Regions from separate parts of the Shewanella sp. SP2S2-4 genome, predicted to be linked through region 2. Evidence: predicted binding sites of a transcription regulator. Region 2 holds the regulator's gene; the other holds the start of a gene.
The links. The regulator LexA, encoded in region 2, represses DNA repair genes until DNA is damaged. The targets are predictions, from matches to a motif close to TACTGTATNNNNATACAGTA.
Positions count from the first base shown of each region.

Region 1: a site for LexA is predicted at 2,137-2,156, ahead of recG (ATP-dependent DNA helicase RecG). Genes of this name have one in related genera too.

Region 1 is NZ_JAUOER010000009.1:65,582-76,845, reverse strand. It holds gene recG (ATP-dependent DNA helicase RecG) at 45-2,120, opposite strand; gene Q4Q54_RS09280 (response regulator transcription factor) at 2,305-2,901, opposite strand; gene Q4Q54_RS09275 (sensor histidine kinase) at 2,901-3,980, opposite strand; gene Q4Q54_RS09270 (hypothetical protein) at 4,066-4,770, opposite strand; gene Q4Q54_RS09265 (calcium/sodium antiporter) at 4,985-5,929, opposite strand; gene Q4Q54_RS09260 (AMP-binding protein) at 6,109-7,773, opposite strand; gene Q4Q54_RS09255 (RidA family protein) at 8,001-8,384, opposite strand; gene spoT (bifunctional GTP diphosphokinase/guanosine-3',5'-bis pyrophosphate 3'-pyrophosphohydrolase) at 8,410-10,515, opposite strand; gene rpoZ (DNA-directed RNA polymerase subunit omega) at 10,561-10,839, opposite strand; gene gmk (guanylate kinase) at 10,898-11,264, opposite strand, start outside.
Region 2 is NZ_JAUOER010000007.1:60,042-71,305, reverse strand. It holds gene Q4Q54_RS07745 (efflux RND transporter permease subunit) at 1-859, shown strand, start outside; gene Q4Q54_RS07740 (ribonuclease T2) at 1,113-2,282, shown strand; gene Q4Q54_RS07735 (VOC family protein) at 2,363-3,136, opposite strand; gene mtr (tryptophan permease) at 3,286-4,542, opposite strand; gene plsB (glycerol-3-phosphate 1-O-acyltransferase PlsB) at 4,542-6,965, opposite strand; gene lexA (transcriptional repressor LexA) at 7,126-7,746, shown strand; gene Q4Q54_RS07715 (cell division inhibitor SulA) at 7,743-8,255, shown strand; gene coxB (cytochrome c oxidase subunit II) at 8,658-10,214, shown strand; gene ctaD (cytochrome c oxidase subunit I) at 10,224-11,264, shown strand, end outside.

The sequences.
Region 1 (11,264 bases), on a different contig from region 2:
AGTATCGAGGCAGATGTCACTCCTCGGCCTTTACCCTTTACTGCCTAAGCCTGCACATAGTGCTGCTTGTGCCCGAGCCAACGTAAGATTATCGCATCGACTTTTTCGGGGGCCTGCGCCATCACATGATTTGCCAGTTTTTGAATGTGCGGGATCAAAGCTTGATCGCGCACCAGATCGGCAATTTTCAGCTCGGCCAGTCCCGTTTGCTTAGTGCCAAGCACTTCACCTGGGCCACGAATTTCTAAATCTTTCTGCGCTATGATGAAACCGTCATTACTTTGTCTGAGTACACTCAGTCTTTGGGTGGCAGTATGGCTCAATGGCGCCTTGTAGAGTAACACACAATGGCTTGCGATGGCGCCTCGACCGACTCGTCCGCGCAGTTGGTGTAGTTGTGCCAAACCTAAACGTTCAGGGTTTTCAATGATCATCAGGCTGGAATTAGGCACATCGACGCCGACTTCAATCACGGTTGTCGCCACCAGTAAATGAATTATGCCCGCCTTAAAATCGGCCATAATTTGCTGTTTTTCGGCACTCTTCAACCTGCCATGCACGAGGCCGATATTGAGCTCGGGCAGGGCAAGGCGCAGTTCTTCGGCCGTGTCTTCGGCGGCTTGGCATTCGAGCACTTCGGATTCTTCAATCAGAGTGCACACCCAGTAGGCCTGACGTTTATCTGTGATGACGGCGTTACGTACCCGTTCGAGCACTTCGTTGCGGCGAGAATCGGCAATCGCCACAGTGGTCACGGGTGTCCGTCCCGGCGGCAGTTCATCGATAATGGATGTGTCGAGATCCGCATAGGCTGTCATCGCTAGCGTGCGCGGGATCGGCGTTGCCGTCATGATCAATTGATGCGGGTGGAAACCTTGGCTCACGCCTTTTTCACGCAGACCTAAACGTTGGTGTACGCCGAATCTGTGCTGCTCATCTATGATAATTAACGCGAGTTTGCTAAAGACCACATGCTGCTGGAAGATAGCATGGGTACCAATCACCATCTGGGCGGCGCCGGATTCAATATCCGCAAGGGATTGCGCTCTGACCTTACCTTTGAGTTTACCCGCCAGCCAACCGACCTTAAGGCCGAGTGGCTCAAACCAAGCGGCAAAGTTAGTTGCATGTTGCTCGGCCAATAGCTCGGTTGGCGCCATCATGGCAACTTGATAGCCGTTTTCAATCGCTTGAAGAGCCGCCATCGCCGCGACTAAGGTTTTACCTGAACCTACATCCCCTTGCACTAAGCGCATCATAGGGTGCGGTTGTTCTAAATCTTTGCCTATATCGGCCACCACTCTTTGCTGGGCGCCTGTGGGCTTAAAAGGCAAAGCGGCAAGGAAGGGATTGAGCAACTGCCCCGTGGCCTGCATGGTGACGGCAGCGTCTAAATTACTGCGCTGCCTTAGGCGTAACATGCTGAGATTGTGGGCGAGTAATTCTTCCTGTACGAGTCGCTGCTGGGCTGGGTGTTGGCCTAACTCTAAATCGAACTGAGAGATCCCCGCAGGAGGTCGATGCAGCGTCTGCAGCGCTTGTTTAAGGCTGATGTTATTCGGTTGCAACTGCGGTGGCAGTAGCTCAGTTAAGCCGCCATCTTCCAGTAATACCAAAGCTTGCTCGGTCAGCTTGAGCCAACTCGCCTGTTTTAAGCCCTCAGTTGTGGGATAAATCGGCGTTAGGGTATCACTCAGATGAACATCTTCACCGGGATAGACGACTTTATACTCTGGATGCACTATTTCAGCTTGATGGCCGCCACGGCGCACTTCACCGTAGGCGCGGATCATCAAACCATTTTGCATGGCATTACGCTGGGCGACGGAAAAGTTAAAGAAGCGCAGGCTCAAGCTACCCGTATCGTCGCGCACATTGCAGACCAGCATACGCTTGCGGCCTTGGATGATTTGCGTCGATTGGATCTCAGCTTCTATGGTGCCGTAACTGCCGGGCATAAGGGCGGCAATCGGATAGATTTGGGTTCTGTCTTCGTAGCGCAGGGGTAAGTGAAACAGCAGATCTTGTACTGTTGTGATGCCGAGCTTTGCGAGTTTCTCCGCGACCTTTTTGGCGACGCCTTTGAGGTCGGTGATCGGAACAAGATCCAATTGCTGCAAGTCGTTAGCACTCAATCACTGTGAATTTATACATATATTAACAGAGAATAAGCGTAAGGCAATCTCAAGCAGAATGAGGGACTTATTTGCCTGCATAATTAACGTCAGTTTGCGGCCCTTAGGTTTCGGCTAAGGCCGCAGAAATTGTCGATATGAACGAAAGAGTAGTTAACCGTGAGCGTGATTACAGCCAGCCCTTTTGTTTGGCGATGCGTGCTGCATCGATTCGGTTGCTGGCATTGAGTTTGGCTATGGCTTCGGAGAGGTAGTTACGCACTGTGCCTTCGGCGATAAAAAGGGTTTCGGCGATGTCGGCGGTGGATTTGCCTTCACTGGCGAGGCGTAGGGCGCGGCGCTCTTTATCGTTGAGTGGGTCAACGTCACCAATTGCCATTATGGCAAGTTCAGGATCGATAACCCGTTTACCCGCCATCACTTGTTGAATCGCGTTGACTAAGGTTTCTGAGGGCGCATCTTTAAGCAGAAAACCGCCGACACCGGCTTCGATCGCGCGTTTGATATAGCCCGCGCGGCCGAAAGTGGTGATGACCACGACCTTAGTTTGACTATGTTGATCCTTTAACCAAGCTGCCAGTTCTAGGCCTGTGCGGCCGGGCATTTCGATGTCGGTTAGCAAGAGATCAAAGCTTTGCTGTTTGAGTAGACTTAGGGCTTCATCGCCGTCACTCGCTTGGGTGATATTAAAGCCTCCCGCAAGCGTGAGGAGTGCGGCGAGCGCGCCTCGCACCATGGCTTGGTCTTCCGCCAATAAAATCTTCATTAATCTGTTGCTCCCTGCAAAGGTAAACTGACGGTAAATGCATATCCTTGTTCGAGATTATAGCTCAAGCTGCCGCCTAAGCTGTCGAGACGTTCGCGTATCCCCGTGAGGCCATTGCCTTCGGCGATAGATTTACTTGGACCGTTATCTTTGACCTCAACGACTAGCCTATCTGCTTGCTGAATAAAGTTGATAATACATTGACTTGCGCCGCTATGGCGTAAAATATTATTCACCAGTTCAGTGACAATTAATCCCAGCTGGCTCTCCATTCTGGCGGGCAGTTTAGGGATATTGCCTGTCAGCTCGACACTGATCCCTTTTTCCCTCAATAGTTTACACAGTTGTGTCACGCTATCCGCGAGCCCCTTATGTTTGTAGTCAGATACGGTGTGGCGAATTTGGCTGAGGCTCTCGCGGGCAATTTGGCCGAGTTCATTAAGCTGGATTGTGGCCAGTTGGTATTGCTGTTTTGCCAGCAGTTTTTCGGCCAGTTCCGCCTTAAGCGCAATCGAAGACAAGCTGTGGCCCATGATGTCGTGTAGATCGCGGGCAATGCGTTCTCGCTCAACCATAGCCGCTAAGGTACTAATTTCTTGAGTGCTTTGCTGTTCTTTTAATTTATGTTGATGACGCCTGCGTTCGGCTACGCCAAACATGCCTACACCGAGCACTAATCCTGAGCCGTAAAGCGGAAAGTAGTAACTGTTAAAGTCGTAAATCTCATTGAGGGCAAACAACAGGCCGATTAAGGTGGCAATAGCCAACAGACAGGTTCTGAGAGGATAAAAAAAACCAATGAAAAAAGCGGCAAAGGTGAATAGCGAGATAGATCCTGGGTTGATTGGGGTGATTGCTGTGGCGATGGCCACCATCATCAGAATGGGGCGATAGGCGCTATTCTGATTGCACTTATAGGCCCAAAAATAACTGGCAATAAAAGGAATCAGCACGGCAAAGCTAAGGGCGATTTTCCATGCTGGATACGCATTGATGGCAAGCGGAATAAGATAAAACACTAAGTTTATCAAATACACCCAAGCGAGTTTTCGTTCGAGCTGAAGATGCGTGCTTGTCATAATGCCTCTATGAAACTGTGTTGATTTATTCTGTTTAGGGATTGGCGCTGGGGTCAGCGCCATCAGTCCCTGTTAACAACTTGGTCTAGTTTGCACTTAATAGCTGATTTTGTTGAAGCAAAAATTTTGCCCAACCGTAATCTGCTTGCACTTTTATAGCCTGTTGCCAATCTTCACTCGCGCCTTGGTTATCGCCTAATTCCTGTTTAGCGAGCCCGCGCCACGTGTAAGCTTCGGCTTCCCCCCAACAAATGTCGTCGCAAGGTTGGGCGAATCTTTCTATTGCCGTGGTGGCGAGCGTCTTAGCATTTTGCATGCTGCCGCCAAACATAGCAGGTGTGTTGTAGGCGGCGATGGCTTTAACCAATGCGACCCGTGGATTTTGGGGTTCTAACTGTTCGGCGTTGGCAATGGCTTTGGCAGATTTCATCCCGAGAGTTCCGCCTTTGCTATTGTCTAAGGCGATTTGCATGCCATAAACCGACGATAACAGCGCGAGGGATTCCGCGTCAGCTTGGCTGGTTTCTAAGGCTTCTAATGCGGTTTGCGCATTAGTCAGTGCACTGCTGGCGAGGGCTTTTTGTCCCATGACATTGGCGCTAATGGCTAAGCGATAGTTCGCATAGGCTTTGTCGTAATCTTGGGTGCTGGCACTCAGTTGTTGCAGCTGCGCTAGGTTCATCGAGTTTGAGGCCGCATCTATGCTGGTGATGTTGGCGTTAGAGGGCGATGCTGCAAACGCGTGGCTGCTGATAAGCGCTAAGCTTGAGACTGTTAATAATGTTTTCATGGTATTTCCTTATTGAGTAAGTTTCCCCGTGTTTGGGTACGGACTCATTATCAGAAATTCGACTGGAGAAATGCAGACACAAAGGTCATGGCTTTCGCATGACAAATGTCATTAGTTGAAGGGTGTTAAACTTGTCTTTTTTAAAAAGTTCGAAACTCAGATAGCAAAACACCGGAGAGGCTCCGGTGTTCTAAGTGGATATTACCGCTGAGTATTATACCAAAGCTTGAGCGCTCGCTTGGTTAATCAGGTAACCCATATAACCTAAATAGGTCAGTAGCAGCACAGAACCTTCGCGGCGGCCGATGCGTAATCCCGTCCATGCAAAAGGCAGTATCACTATGGCTAAGGCTAACATCACCATAAAGTCGAAGGGTTGGAAACCGAGTGACGACACTGGATGCACTATGGCAGTAACACCTAAAATGCCCAAAATATTGAACAAGTTAGAACCCACAACGTTGCCGATAGCGATATCGCTTTGACCTTTTAGTGCCGCAATTACTGAGGTCACTAACTCTGGCATACTGGTACCAATCGCTACGATCGTTAAGCCGATAATGACTTCACTCACGCCGAAGGTTTTCGCTAAATCTACCGCGCCGTTTACAAACAGAATACCGCCGCCAACTAACATGCTAATGCCGACTAGGATGAACAGGCCAGAAAGCAGTGGGTTATTCGGGCCCGCTTCAATCTCTTCTTCATTCTTGCTGTTTTTCGAGCTGATATAGCTAAAGGTTAAATATCCAACCAGTAGTGAAAGTAAAACCACACCGTCAATAAGGCTAAGTTCGCCGTCTAATAAGAGTCCCCAGAACAGCATAGACGCCAAGATCATCAAAGGGATATCGCGCTTCACCACTTGGGATTGCACTTGGATAGGGCGGATTAAAGCCGTGATCGCTAAGATCAAACCTATGTTGGCAATGTTGGAGCCGATAACGTTACCTAAGGCGATACCACTGTTTCCGGCGAGGGCAGATTTGACACTCACAGCCAGTTCTGGTGCGCTAGTACCAAAGGCAACAATAGTTAAGCCTATGATAAGTGGCGTAATACCTAAGCGTAGGGCGATAGCACTCGCGCCACGCACTAGGGCTTCGGCGCCTAAGGTTAAAATAATAAAACCGCCAATAATCGAGAGTGTAATGAGCATCACGGGACTTTGTTAAACCTATATTGAATGAGAAAGTACAAGGGAATCATCCCTTAGCCGACTGGCGCACATGATACGTGGTTTTATCGAAATTTGACAGAATATGTCATAAAAAAGCACGCCGAGGCGTGCTTGATTTGTGCCGATAACCATATTGGCCATCTCTCTGTTTAGCTGAGCTATTTTTGCGTTAACTCATCTTCCCAGCGAACTTGGGCGCCACGAATGCCATCAACTCGCTCGCTAAAGGCTTTTTCAAGCACATGGCGTTTGATCTTAAGCGTCGGCGTCAGTACATCGTTCTCAATCGTCCAAGGGTCGTTAACCACGATAATGGCATCGACGTGTTCGTGTGACTCTAAGTGCGGATTCACGCTATCGAGTGTCGCCTTGAGTGAAGCGCGGACTTCTTCGCGGGCCTGCAGATTAGCGCCTTCGGATAACTGCACTAATGCGACCGGATGCGGCAGGCCTGAGCCAATCACGCAGATCAGTTCAACATGCGGGTCCTGCGCCAATTTACGTTCGATAGGCACTGGCGCGACATATTTACCCTTGGCGGTTTTGAAGTTGTCCTTCACTCGGCCGGTAATGGTCACGCAACCATCGGCATCAATAGAGCATAAATCGCCAGTGTGGAAGAAACCATCGGCGTCGAAGGCCGCAGCAGTGGCTTCGGGCTGTTGGTAATAAGCCGTCATCAACCCAGGACTCTTAAGCAGCAGTTCACCATCTTCCCCTTGGCGGATCTGACAATCCTCAACCGGGCGACCTACTGTGCCAATTTTACGGGCATCGAAAGGGTAGTTGATAATCGAGTAGGCGCAGTTTTCTGTCATACCCCAAGCTTCACAGATATTCAGACCAATGCTGTGATACCAGTGGATCAGCGACGGCGGGATCGGCGCAGAGCCAGAGCCGAGCAAACGACAATGGTTCAAACCTAAGCCTTTATGGATTTTGTGCTTCACTAAGCTGCTGATTAACGGGATCTTCAGCAATAGATTCAGTTTACTAACACCAATTTTGTCTATGATGTTTTTCTGGAACAGGCTCCACAAACGCGGCACTGAGAAGAATACCGTCGGTTTTGCCCTTTGCACGTCGGCGACGAAGGAGTCGAGACTCTCGACGAAGGCGACCACGCTGCCGGAATAGAAGGATGAACCTTCAATCGCGACGCGCTCTGTGATGTGCGCTAAAGGCAAATAGGATAACAGTCTGTCATTGCCGTCGGTGCGTAAATCACGCACTACCGCTTGGCAGGTCCAGCCATAGCTAGCGAAGGTTTGAATCGCGCCCTTAGGTTGACCCGTTGAGCCAGAGGTATAGATAAGTGTCATCACTTGTTCAGGCGTCGGTAGCGGGGCATCAACTAGGGGATAACCTAGTTTAAGTAATTGTTCCCATTGATATTGGGCTGGCATTGTATCGTAGGGCATAGCAAGACGTAGCAGCTCGCCGCCGACACCGGCTTCTTGGTCGGCCCAATGGTCGAGCTTGCCGAGGAAAATGGCTTTTGCACCGCTGTGTTGCAGCACATAGCGAATGGTATCTGTGTTGGCCGTTGGGTAAATCGGCACGCTGACATAGCCGCCGTGCATTAACGCAAGGTCGGTGATAAACCATTCGGCGCAGTTTTTAGAGAGTACGGCAATCTTATCACCGCGCTCTAGGCCTAGATGCTGTAAGGCACCGGCCAGTTGCTGCACTTTTTCTTGAACTTCGGCCCAAGTAAAATCAAGGAATTGACCCTTGATAGGTTGGCGTAAATAGACTTGATCCCCCTGAGTCTTAGCCCAGTGCGCCAGCATTTCAATTGGCGTCTTAATCGCTGTATCCATTGGCAATTCCCTGTTCTTTATTGTTATTTTGGCTGCACCCAGTATGGCGAGTTTTGTGAGCTCGCGCAAATAGTTTACAGGATTGTAAAATATGAGAATGGAGCCCAAAGCCTACAAGCTGAGTATGAAAATAAGATGAAGAGAATGGCAAGCGTCAGAGAGGCTGGTGACGGCAACAAAAAAGGCGCCGCAGCGCCTTTTTGTTGGTTGAAGGGGAATGCTTGAGCTTACAGCTCCATCACGCCATCCATTTCAACTTGAGAATCCTTCGGCAATTGCTTCACGCCGATAGCTGCACGGGCAGGGTATGGCTGGCTGAAGTAACGGCTCATGATTTCATTCACTTTTGCAAAGTGGCTTAAATCAATCAGGAAGATGTTGAGCTTAACGATATCGTTGATTGAACCACCCGCAGCAGTACAAACCGCCGTTAGGTTTTCAAATACTTGCACCACTTGAGCTTCAAAATCATCGCTGACAATTTGCATTGTGCTTGGCACAAGCGGAATTTGGCCGGATAAATACACTGTGCTGCCGACTTTGACGGCCTGTGAATAAGTGCCGATGGCCGCAGGGGCGTTTTCGGTCGCTATAATGATTTTTTCTGCCATGACGCTCTCTCTAATGTTGAGTTAATTAACGATTACGGGACGTACGCAGCACTTCGGGCAGTACCCTAATTCGGCGCATCACGTTGGCTAAATGGATCCTGTCTTTCACCGAAATCCGCAGGTTGATCAAATACACGCGGCCATCTCGTTCCTCTGTGCTGAGGTTGTGAATATTCGAGCCTTCGGCGGCAATGATCGAGGTGATCTTCGCCAGTGCGCCTTGGTGGTTAACAATTTCCACCCGCAGGTTGGCTTGGTAATCAACGCCTTCAACATTATCCCATTGCACAGGAATATACTTGTCAGGCTCGCCTTGATAACCACGAATGTTGGCGCAGTTTTCCATGTGCACCACTAAGCCCTTACCTTGGCTCACGTGGGCAATCACGGCATCACCAGGAATTGGGCGGCAACAGTTGGCGAAGGTAACGAGCATGCCTTCGGCGCCACGAATTGGCATCATGTGGCCGTCGCGGCTTTCTTGATTCTCAAGATTATCGCCAATCAAACGCTGGGCGATAACGATGCTCATGGCATTGCCAAGGCCGATGTCGGCGAGCAGTGAATCGAGTGTGGTATGTTTAGTATCGCGAATGACTTTTTCAATCTGCTCAGGCGCAATGCTGTCGAGTTTAGTTTTGCCGAGCGCATGGTTGAGCAGGCGGCGACCGAGCGCAATCGCGTCATCACCCTTAAGGCTTTTCAGCACTTGGCGGATTTTGGCGCGGGCCTTACCTGTTACCACAAAGTTCAGCCAAGCGGCATTAGGACGTGCGCCTTTGGCGGTAATAATTTCAACGGTTTGGCCAGAAATTAACGGCTGGCTAAGCGGATACGCTTGGCGGTTAACGCGGGCACCGACGCAGGTATTACCCACATCTGTATGCACTTCGTAGGCAAAGTCTACTGCAGTGGCATTGACAGGTAATTCCAGAATGCGTCCTTCAGGGGTGAACACATAAATCTCTTCTGGGAAGAGTTCCGTCTTCACGTTTTCAACGAATTCGAATGAGGTGCTAGCGCTTTGTTGTAATTCCAACAAGCTTTGCATCCACTTACGGGCACGCACTTGAGTCGTCGTGCCTTGGCCTGTTTGTGCACCGCCTTTGTAGGCCCAGTGTGCCGCGACCCCTTTATCTGCCATCTGATCCATATCTTCGGTACGAATTTGGATCTCAACGGGCACGCCGTGTGGACCAAACAAAGAGGTATGGAGTGACTGATAGCCGTTGGCTTTAGGGATAGCGATATAATCTTTGAAACGACCGGGGCGAGGTTTATACAGTCCGTGCATGGCGCCGAGTACGCGATAACAAGTGTCGATGGAATCGACTATCACCCTAAAGGCGTAGATATCCATGACTTCTTGGAATTGCAGCTCTTTACTCTGCATCTTGTTATAGATGGAGTAGAGGTTTTTCTCGCGGCCTTTAACTTTTCCTGGAATACCCGCATCGTTTAAGCGCGTATAAACAGCGGCTTCAATGCCTTGGATCAATTCTTTACGATTGCCACGGGCAGCTTTAACGACTTCTTTAAGCACCCGATATCGCATGGGGTAATACGCTTGGAAACCTAAGTCTTCTAACTCTGTCTTGATGTTATGGATACCGAGACGGTTAGCGATGGGCGCGTAGATTTCTAAGGTTTCACGGGCGATACGGCGACGTTTGTCGGGACGTAGGGCGCCTAAGGTACGCATATTGTGGGTTCTATCGGCAAGCTTGATGAGGATAACGCGGATATCCTGCGTCATCGCCATCATCATTTTACGGAAGTTTTCAGCCTGAGCTTCTTTCTTGTCGCGAAATTTAAGCTTATCGAGCTTTGACACGCCTTCGACGAGCTCAGCCACCGCGACACCGAATAGTTCGGCTAAATCGTCTTTGGTGACATGGGTATCTTCGATAGTGTCGTGGAGCAGTGCTGCCATCAGCGTCTCATGATCAAGACGCATGTCAGCAAGGATGCGGGCAACCGCAACCGGATGAGTAATATAAGGTTCGCCACTCGTGCGCATTTGCCCTTCGTGGGCATCACGCGCGATCTGGTACGCCTGCTTGAGCAATTCTACCTGTTCGGGTTCTAAGTAACCGGAAGCAGACTCCTTTAGACCTTCAAACAGATACAAGTGGCAGCTCTCCTTTTACCTAAATAGGTGTTTACTCAATAACGCTTATAATGAACGGCCTTCAGCAATGGCTGCAACCGCTGCAATTTCAGCGGCTTCACGTTCACGTACCGTTTGACGCTCATCAGCATCTAAAGTGTGAGCGTTAACTAAACCTAGTTCGATTTCACGCAGGGCGATAACCGTTGGTTTGTCGTTCATCTCTTCAACCATAGGGTCTTTACCCTGCACGGCGATTTGGCGAGCACGACGCGCCGCAACCAAGATCATATCAAAACGGTTGCCGATTTGTTCTACGGCGTCTTCTACAGTTACGCGAGCCATGTGTTGAAACTCCAGTTTATCTAGGGAAAAAATGACGCAAAATTGTACACTATGACAGCTATCCTGCCAACAGATCGTGAAGCATATCATTTTGCGCGTGGATCTGACTAGCACCTGTTAAGCGCTGACTGCGAATGATGGCACGCAAATCGGCTAAGGCAGTGTCAAAATCGTCGTTGACGATAATAAAATCATATTCTTTATAGTGGGACATTTCCGATACGGCTTGTGCCATACGGCTGGCGATCACATCGCTACTGTCTTGTCCACGGCCGGTGAGGCGGCGTTCTAGCTCGGCTTTCGAGGGTGGCAGAATAAACACACCAACTGCATCGGGCATCACAGCTTTCACTTGCTCGGCACCTTGCCAGTCGATATCGAGGAAAACATCGATACCTTGGGTGAGCGTATGTTCAATCACATGG
Region 2 (11,264 bases):
ACGTTATCCTATCAACCTGCGTTACCCCCGTGAGCTGCGCGACAACATTGAGAAGCTGCGCGAGCTGCCCGTGATCACTAAGTCGGGGCATTATCTGCCGCTACGTAACTTAGCCGACATCGAAATTAACGATGGCGCGCCTATGTTAAAGAGTGAGAATGGCCGCTTAATCTCTTGGGTGTTTATCGATATCGAAGGCACCTCTATCGGTGAGTATATCGCCACCGCGAAAACTGCCTTAGATGCCGAACTCGTCGTTCCACCCCGTTACAGCTATAGCTTTGCGGGTCAGTACGAATATATGCAAAGGGTCGATGCTAAGCTTAAACAAGTGATCCCTATGGCATTAGCCGTCATCTTCATCCTGCTGATGATGACCTTCGGCTCCACCATTCAGGCCAGCATTATTATGCTCAGCCTCCCCTTCGCATTGGTCGGCAGTACTTGGTTGTTATATCTACTGGATTACAACATCTCAGTGGCCGTTGCTGTCGGTATGATTGCCTTAGCGGGTGTCGCAGCCGAGTTTGGGGTGGTGATGTTGGTGTATCTCAATAACGCCATCAAACACAGGCAAGAAAAAGATAATTACCACAGCGTCAATGACTTGAAAGAAGCCTTGATTGAAGGCGCCGTCATGCGGATCCGCCCCAAAGCGATGACAGTGGCGACCATCTTCTTCGGCCTACTGCCCATAATGTGGGGCGCAGGTTCGGGTAACGATGTGATGCAGAAAATCGCCGCGCCGATGGTCGGCGGCATGGTCACAGCGCCCATACTGTCGCTATTTGTCCTACCCGCACTCTATCTACTGATTTACTCGCGTAAATTAAACAAAGACGCTGCGCACGTAAGTTAGCAGCAAGAGAGCACCCATAAAAATCCCCTCAAGCTATTAAGGTTTGAGGGGATTTTTCATTCAATCAGATTAAAAATCTAATTAAGGTTTGAGGGGATTTTTCATTCAATCAGATTAAAAATCTAATTTAGCAGCAGTGCCACACACCACTCTGAGTAAAATAAGCCTCTTAGTTTATAACGCTTATGTGTACCATTAACTTAGCGCACCACAGGATTGACCCGACTTACTGCAGCAGAAAGGATTCCATCACATGACCAAGCCATTTTGTTTGACCATCCGCCGGATATGGCCGCAAGCACTTTCCCTTAAAAGCCTATCGCGTACGTTACTTGCGACGTTCGGTTTATGCGCTGCGTTAATCATTTCAGCAGCACCTGCCTTTGCCGCGCCCGCGACCGGTGAGTTCGTTGCCGATAAACGCTGTGAGCTATTTCAATCGAAAAATAAGCAGACGAATCCAGATCAATGGCAGAGCAATATTGGTGAGCGCTACCCAGTACTCGAAATCCTCGGCAACAGCGCCAAACCTGATTGGCTGCGAGTGCGCACCAACGCAGTGAAGTCTCCCATGCGGTGGATCAGTGGCGCTTGTGGTCAGTATCTTTCCAATGTTGCAGGCAGTAATGTATCGACACCTGCAACAGCGGTAGAACCCGCGCAAACCACTACAGCATCGGATATCAAAGCCAAAAGCCGAGACGGCCTTAAAGAGCATGGCACACCAGAAAAACGTCAAGGAGATCAATGCCGAATCGGCGGTGAATTTGACGCCAACGTGCTGGCATTAAGCTGGCAAAGCACCTTCTGCGAACTCTATGGCCGCCGCAAAGCCGAATGCCGCGCCCTCAGCCAAACGCCAGAATCGAGCCAGTGGCAACACTTCAGCCTGCACGGACTGTGGCCGAATAAACAACAATGCGGCACTCGTTATGGCTATTGCAGCACAGTCAAACTGCAACCAAATGATTTCTGTACTTATCCTGAGCTTGAACTTAACCCATCGGTGCGCAAAAATTTAGAAGAAGTCATGCCAAGCGCCCAATATGGCACCTGTTTAGAACGCCACGAATGGTGGAAACACGGCACTTGCCGTAGCCAAGACCCTAACGAGTACTTTTTATTGGCAACCCAGCTGACCCAAGCGGTCAATGCCTCGGCATGGGTACAAAAATTTATTCATGACAACATAGGTAAGAGTGTCAGTAAAAGTGAGTTAAACCAAAGTTTTGATATCAGCTTCGGTCAAGGCGTTCACACTAAAATGAGTCTAGAATGTGGCAAGGGATTACTGAGTGAAATCCGCATTAATTTGCCCGAGGTCATTAAAGCCTCAGACTCCTTGCCTAGCCTACTCGCCAAAGCTAACAAGGCAGGCAGAGGCTCCTGCCCTGAGACAATCATGATTGATAATGCTAATTAAACAAATGGTTAGACGAATAAAAATGGCGACTAAGTGTCGCCGTTTTTAATCTTAAATGTGACTCGTCCTAAATATAGCTGTCACACCTGATTAAGCTTGATTACCGCAAAGGTGGCACCTTGGGCGTCGGCTATCACAGAGAATCGACCCACATCGGGGATATCACTGGGCGGAATGCACACTTGCGCGCCTAACGCTTGGGCTTTTTCTGCAAATGCATCGCAATCGGCTACTGCAAAATAAAGCAGCCAATGGGGAGATATATCGCCCCATTCGGGCATTATGGTCATCATGCCGCCGATGGATTGACCATCAACTTGCCACTCAGAGTATTCGATGTCCGGCATGTCGCTGGGCGAGTTAGTCCAAGGGAATATTTTGCAGTAAAAGGCTTCTTCAGCGCGCGGCTCTCTGCAAGCCAGCTCAACCCAGCAAAGAGTATTGAGTTCACCCTGACAGCTAGCACCGATATGATTCTTCGCTTGCCACAGCGCAAAACGTGCGCCTTGTGGATCGCTCACCTGCGCCATCACGCCCGCATCACCTACAACATGCGGCCCCATATGTACTTGGCCGCCCGCCGCTTGAATCGCTGCAATGCTGGCATCCATATCATCAACGGCAAAGTAGACTCGCCAATGGCTAGGGATCTGCGACTCTGACTCGGAAATTTGGTACATGGCACCTAAATCATCCCCCGCTAAATTGAATAGCGAAAAATGACCTTCTGGGATTGGCATGTCTACTGAATCCCAACCAAATAACGCTTGGTAGAATGTCTTAGCAGCTTGCCAATCGTGGCTTGCGAGTTCAACCCAACATGCATGTCCTTGTGCGTACTGAGTAATTTTCATCATTTGCTCCTTTGTCTTTACAATCATTCGAGTTAAGCCTGAGTTCGTACTTCTGTCCAGTGTCGAGATAAAAAAGATCTGCTGGATTACAACTCAATCGCCAAATACAAAAAAGCCCTCACGCAGAGGGCTTAAATCATCGAAACAAATTAGGAATATTGCGGCAGTAAATTTGCCATCGCGAGCAGATGACAAGCACCCGTGACTATGCCAAATAACACCACAAGAATAATCAGCGGTGTACCGCCTATCACTCTAAAACCTGTGCTCTCGGGGAATAACTGCCGCGATTTATAGGCCATCAGCGCCGGGACGATAACCGCCCACACTGTCGCCGCTAATGCCGCAAAGCCAATCGCCACTAAGAAACCGTCGGGGAACAGTAATCCTAAAATCGTCGGCGGCACAAAGGTCACTAACGCAGTTTTCATCCGGCCCGAGCGCGAATCGTCAAAACCAAACAAGTCGGCGAGATAATCAAACAAACCTAAGGTCACCCCTAAGAAAGATGAAGCCACGGCCAAGTTAGCAAACAGCGTTAACATACTGTTCAACCAGCTACTCGCCATCACCTCAGACAAAGCGCCCACCAAGACCCCCATATTGCCGCCTTGGGCAATAATATCGATAAACTGGCTGCGGGGAATATTGCCCATAGTCGCCACTAACCAACAGGCATAAATCACCAGCGCGATAAAGGTGCCGACGAAAATCGCCTTGATAATGGTGGTGGAATCTTTGCCGTAATACTTCACTAAGCTGGGAACGTTACCATGGTAGCCAAAGCTGGCAAGACCAAAGGGTAGCGCCGCCCACAGATAAGGTGAAAAGCTATTATTACCATCGGGTTCGAGCAACTTAGTCACATCGATTTCGATCAGTAAATTGCCGATTGCAAGGAAGAAGGTAATGATCATACCGCCGAGCATAATCGTGGTAATGCGATCCACGGCCTTAGTGCTGATCAATACGATACTAGCCAACACTATGGCAAACACCAGCCCAGCAACACTTTGCGGTAACTCAATTCCCATGCCCTGCAAGCTGTGATTCACAATCGAGCCACCACCGCTGATATAGGCATAAGTCAAAATATACAGCACGAACGCGATAGAAACGCCGTTCACTATCCGCCAAAACTGCCCTAAGGTTTGCTTGCTTAAAGTATCGAAGCTAGCACCCGGTTCGAAATGCAAATTGGTTTCGAGCAGCAATAAGCCCGACATCAACATGCAAAACCAAATGCCCAATAACATTAAAATCGAATAGCCAAACCACATACCGGCACCGACCACGGGCAGAGAAAACATCCCTGCACCTACGGTCGTGCCGGCAATAATCATGGCGCCGCCGAGCAAGGACTTACCTGCGGGCTTATGCTTAGCCGCATTCATATGATTTGCCATTAAACTGTATGCTCCGCGGTGACACTCGCCACTATCGTTTGTTTCACTGACGGACGTAATAAGCTATTGGCTTGATCTCGTATGCGATTGATATTGGACTTATCTTGGTTATCCGCTAGATAGCCCAATTCTTTGAGCTTAACGCTCAAGGTGCCGTAAAGTTTCTTATCGTAGAACTCAGGCGCGGTAATGCCATGCAAAGCGCCTAAACGCTGGGCGAGTAGATGACTCTCAGACTCAAGTTCTGAGCGCTCCATCTTAGGTCTGTTCGCTAACAGATTGAAAATAATGGCATAGCGTTGCAGAGTCTCGCTCACTGAACTGGCTAACAATAATAGTTGGCTAGTGTGTTCAGGCACGACAGTTAAGGTATCAGTCTCGACTACTAACCCTTGTTCAATGAAGAAATCCAGCACTTGATTGACATAGGCAGGTACATCTTTAATGCCCATAAAGAGTTCGGCTTTCAGCAGTGGATAAAAATCGGCAACGATTGACACCACTTGCTGACGCGGGATCTGCTCATTATGCGTTAAGCAGCTCGCAATTAATGACGGCACAATAAATAAGTGAATGATATTGTTACGATAGTAAGTCATAGACACTGCCTGACTCGCTTCGATAGACACGATTTCACCTAAAGGATCGGCACAAACAACAAACTTATTCAGCTCTAAACCTTGCTGCACTAAATGCTTACCATCACCTTCGGCAACCGAAGTATAAGTAGTGTAAGGCACTTTTTTGAGTAGGGTCAGATACAGATCAAGCTGACGCTCCAGCAGACTGCGCTCTAAGGCATTTTGATCTGTGGCCAGCAACACTAAACTCGTCAAGGTCACCGAACTCGCCGCTGCAGCATCGTTAATATTTGTCATCACTCGATTCGCCAGCACGTTTACCGCTGGCGTTAACCAGCTTGGTTTTTGCTCAGGATCATCGGCCAACTCAGTACGCCAGTTTGGCGCGCGCTCATTTAAGAAGTTTTGCAGAGTAATCGGCTCGCCAAAGTTCACATACCCTTGGCCGAAATTACCAAGTTTGCGAATCGCACCAAACACCTGCCACACAGATTCTTTTTTCTTTTTCTTACCACTTAACTCTTTATGGTACGTCGCCACTTCCATCACATGGTCATAGCCTAAATACACAGGCACCAATGTTACCGGACGCTCGATACCGCGCAGCACGCTGTTCATCGTCATAGCAATCATGCCGGTTTTTGGCGCCAATAGACGACCGGTACGTGAGCGGCCGCCTTCGGAGAAGTATTCCACCGAATAACCTTTAGCAAACAGTTGGTCTAAATACTCACGGAATACTGCGGTATACAGCTTGTTGCCATTAAAACTACGGCGGATAAAGAAGGCACCACCGCGACGAAACATAGGTCCCGCGGGCCAGAAGTTGAGGTTAATACCAGCAGCAATGTGCGGCGGAACCATGCCTTGATAATACAAAATATACGATAACAGCAGGTAATCCATGTGGCTGCGATGGCAAGGTACATAAACGATCTCGTGACCATCATGGTGCAGCTGGCGAACTTGCTCGGCGCCTTTAATGTTGATCCCGCTGTAAAGCTTGTTCCACAACCAAGTTAAGAAACGCTCGGCAATACGCACTAAGCTATCTGAGTAATCGGCAGCAATTTCATCGAGATACTCAATAGCCGTCTCGCGCGCTTGGGTCTCAGAAATCTTTTTGTTGGCCGCTTCTTCTTGAATCGCTTTACGCAAGGACTCGGATTTGAGCAGCGAATGAAACAGTGCTTGGCGATTTGGCAGCACAGGCCCTGTCATCACCTTACGTTGACGGCGGAAATGCACCCGCGCGACCCGCGCTAATTTATGGGCAATCCCCATGTCAGTGCCGTGTTCGTCGGCCATGTATCGCAGAGATACCGCATTTGAAAACTGTACGAAGTTATGTCGACCTAAGAATAAAATCATCAAGCATTTGCGCAGCCAAGTCGGGTTTTCCCGCTCAAACACAGCCGCCTTCATAGTGTCGTCTTCTTTCCCTGGCGTGCGGCCCCAATACAGGCTCACGGGCACTAGTTGAATGTCTAATTCAGGGCGTTCCTTATGCACGGCCAACAAACGCATAAAGCATTCGAGGAAAGGCTCGTTACCGGCACGCTCACCAAACAGCGGCTTACGCCCTTGAAGGCAGACAACCCGAGGCGCAATCACACCATTTGCCACTAAAGGCTCATAGGGGCTCGGTAGTCCTAACTTAGCCGTTATTTCACTCAGGGCAGCGATGTCACTCAGCGATTCCGTTTTCATCACATAAGCAAGGGGTCTGGAGGCATCCAGATTCAGATCGGCAAAGGGATCCTGAGGCACAACAATAGTGTGCACTAAGTGTTTTTGGATCCAGCGTAATGATTTCAACCAAAGAGAGTCGTGTTTAGGCATTATTCTTATGCAATTAAGTACGTTTACTAGCCCGGTAGAATACCAGACTATGGGTAATATTCGCTAATTCTCTCCAACATAGCTAAAAAGTGGTTAATACTTGCGCTGCAAATAATACTGTATATACTAACAGTAACTGTATAGAAAAACAGGAAACACCATGAGACCTTTGACGCCACGCCAAGCTGAAATTTTAGAGCTAATTAAACGAAATATTGCCGATACTGGCATGCCACCCACACGGGCAGAAATCGCGACCCGTTTAGGTTTTAAGAGCGCCAATGCGGCTGAAGAGCATCTTAAAGCGTTGGCGAAAAAGGGCTGCATTGAGATCATGCCGGGCACTTCGCGGGGCATTCGCCTACCTGCGGAAGTCGAAGATTTAACTGAAACAGGTTTACCACTTATCGGTCAAGTGGCTGCTGGCGAACCTATTCTTGCCCAAGAACATGTCGAACAGTACTACCAAGTCGACCCGAGCATGTTCCATCCCGCCGCCGATTTCTTACTGCGGGTTAAAGGCGACAGCATGAAGAATATCGGCATTCTCGAAGGAGATTTGCTGGCAGTTCATAAAGTACAACAAGCTAGAAATGGTCAAGTGGTTGTCGCGAGAGTCGACGACGATGTCACTGTTAAACGTTTCGAAAAAAAAGGTAATGTAGTCTATCTACACGCCGAAAATGAAGACTATTCCCCGATTAAAGTGGATTTAGGCTATCAAAGTTTAACAATTGAAGGACTCGCCGTCGGTGTGATCCGTAATGGAGATTGGCTATGAACAAACTACTTGGCAATGCACCCCGCCACCCAGGCTTGTGGCTCGATGAAGTCCGTGATGCCGACTATGACTGGCACCATGCACCTATCGCCTGCATGCCAACGAAGACTCAAGGTCGCCAAGAATTAATCCATCTAAGCGCGCAACTCGCCCAGTTAAGCCAACAGGGCCGTTGGTTAGTGCTCATCAACCCGCCGAGTATTGGCTACAAACAAATGCTCGCCAATGCAGGCGTGCGTATGGACAGAGTCTTGCTGGTGCACGCTAAAGATGAAGTCGAAACCCTGTGGGCGATGGAAAAAGCCTTAACAAGTGGTACGTCCAGTGCAGTTATTACTTGGACCCAATCACTGGATGCACGCGATAATCGTCGCCTGCAAATCGTGGCTAAAAGTGCTCGCGCCATGGGCATAGTGCTTGAAGACGTAAACAGTCACTTACATGGCGACGTACGCATTGAGCAAGGCAATCTCTTCGGCCAACAATCTTTTTTTAGCGCTGTACATTAAATATTCATTTATTTTTTTACCTTGAAAGCCGCCTCGCCTATGAATGTGAGGCTTTTTTTTGGCAATTTTTCAGACAATTAGATAAATAAGTGATCTTGATCAATATTTAAACAGCAAGTATGGTTGATTTAGTCGGCGATGATATATCGCCGCCCGTGGCAAATAAATCGAGCCGTAATCGAGTTCAAAATGCCACTAAAAATAGAGAACAGATTTATTTCAGTCGTATGTGCCAGCGTGGCTAATACCAGCAGTAACAATACTTAATTAAAAGTAACAGCCGCCAACGCACGTTGAAGTCAAAAACGCTTTTTTGGGAACTGAAGAGTTTGCATAGAGTTGAGACTTACTGTGTTGCTCTTCTTTGTAGTTGCTATTCGCAATTGGCAGAGGAGAAGTCTTGTGAAGCAATTGTTGTATTGTTTACTCGTGGTGTTATTCGCACCACCGTTGGCCGCCGCGGACATGCGGTTCAACATGACCCCTGGCGTAACCGAGATCAGTGGCAAGGTTTATCACTTGCACATGACCATCTTGTATATCTGCTGCGCCATTGGCCTTGTGGTCTTTGGCGTGATGATTTACGCCATGATCAATCACAGAAAATCCAAAGGCGCTGTCGCGTCGCACTTTCACGAAAGCACTAAAGTTGAAATCGCTTGGACGATTCTGCCATTTATCATTTTGATCTTAATGGCGATTCCAGCGACAAAAACCTTAATTGCGATGGAAGATCCCAGCAATGCCGATCTCACAGTTAAAGTCACAGGTTCCCAATGGAAATGGCACTACAGCTATTTCGATCAGGACATTGATTTTTACAGCATACTCGCAACCCCTAGAGCACAAATCGACGGTACCGAAACCAAAGGGGAAAATTACCTTTTGGAGGTCGATAAGCCGCTCGTGCTACCGATAAATCGCAAAATCCGCTTTTTAATGACCTCAGAAGACGTCATTCATTCATGGTGGGTACCTGCTTTTGCCGTGAAGAAAGATGCTAATCCTGGGTTTATCAATGAGGCCTGGACTCGCATAGACAAACCCGGCATTTACCGTGGTCAATGCGCCGAGCTTTGCGGTAAAGACCATGGTTTTATGCCCATTGTAGTGCAAGCCCTACCCGAAGCCGAGTTTGAAGCTTGGGTAGCGGAGCAAAAACAAGCCGCAGGTGCTGCGGCCACCGCAGCTCAAGCCGCATTAGCACAGACCCTCAGTAAAGAAGAGCTTATGACCCAAGGTGAGCAAGTGTACCTCGGTCACTGCGCAGCCTGCCACCAGCCTAATGGCGAGGGGTTACAAGGCGTATTCCCACACCTCAAAGGCAGTCCGATAGCAACGGGACCGCTCAGCGGCCACCTTGAAATCGTGATTAACGGTAAAGCGGGTACCGCCATGCAAGCCTTTGGTAAGCAATTGACGGCACAAGAAATGGCCGCTGTGATTACCTATGAGCGTAATGCGTGGGGTAATAATACTGGCGATGCTGTGCAGGCCAAAGATGTTAATGAGCATATGAACGGCAGTACTGGCACACAGGCACCTGCTACCGCACCAGTCAACACGACCCCAACACCCGCACCTACAACTGAGCCCGCAGCCGTTGTCGACTCCGCAACCATAGTCGATCCGGCGAGCCTCCCCACTCTCACCCATGAGGCACTGATGGCCGAAGGTGAAACTGTCTACACCACCACTTGTGCGGCCTGCCATCAGTTGACGGGAACTGGCATACCACCCGCCTTCCCCGCCCTCGCTGGCAGTGCTATCGCCACTGGGCCCGTCGCCAATCATCTCGATATTGTGATGCACGGCAAAACAGGCACGGCTATGCAAGCATTTGGCAAACAACTCAGCCCACAGCAACTCGCAGCAGTCATTACCTATGAGCGCAATGCTTGGGGCAACAATACCGGCGATACAGTGCAACCTGCTGATATCGCAAGCCATGGACAGTAGGGGATTATGATGAGCACAACGACTCAAGATCAAACCGCAGCCCATGATGACCATCATCATGGTGCGCCAAAGGGCATCATGCGCTGGGTGCTAACCACCAACCATAAAGACATTGGTACTTTGTATTTATGGTTCAGCTTCATTATGTTTTTAACCGGTGGCGCTATGGCCATGGTGATCCGCGCTGAACTGTTTCAGCCCGGATTACAATTGGTCGAGCCCAACTTCTTTAACCAAATGACCACAGTCCATGGGCTGATCATGGTATTCGGCGCGGTAATGCCCGCCTTTACTGGGCTAGCAAACTGGCTGATCCCTATGATGATTGGTGCGCCCGATATGGCGCTGCCACGGATGAATAACTGGAGTTTTTGGATCTTACCCTTCGCCTTTACCATCCTACTCAGTTCGCTGTTTATGGAAGGCGGCGGACCTAACTTTGGTTGGACCTTCTACGCGCCACTGTCTACCACTTATAGTCCTGACAGCACGGCACTCTTCGTGTTCTCTATTCATATCATGGGGATAAGTTCGATCATGGGCGCAATCAACGTGATTGTAACCATAGTGAATTTACGTGCGCCCGGCATGACATGGATGAAGTTGCCGCTGTTTGTGTGGACTTGGCTTATCACTGCATTCCTGCTGATCGCTGTGATGCCCGTACTTGCGGGCGCTGTAACTATGGTGCTGACCGATAAGTTTTTCGGCACTAGCTTCTTCGACGCCGCGGGGGGTGGCGATCCTGTGATGTTCCAGCATATCTTCTGGTTCTTCGGCCACCCCGAAGTTTACATCATGATCTTGCCGTCCTTTGGTATCATCTCAGCCATAGTGCCCGCCTTCAGTCGCAAACCCTTATTTGGCTATGCATCAATGGTTTATGCAACTGCGAGTATTGCAATTCTGTCGTTCCTCGTGTGGGCACATCATATGTTCACTACAGGTATGCCAGTGTTTGCCGAGCTGTTTTTCATGTATTGCACTATGTTGATTGCGGTGCCAACGGGGGTGAAAGTATTTAACTGGGTGGCGACTATGTGGCGCGGC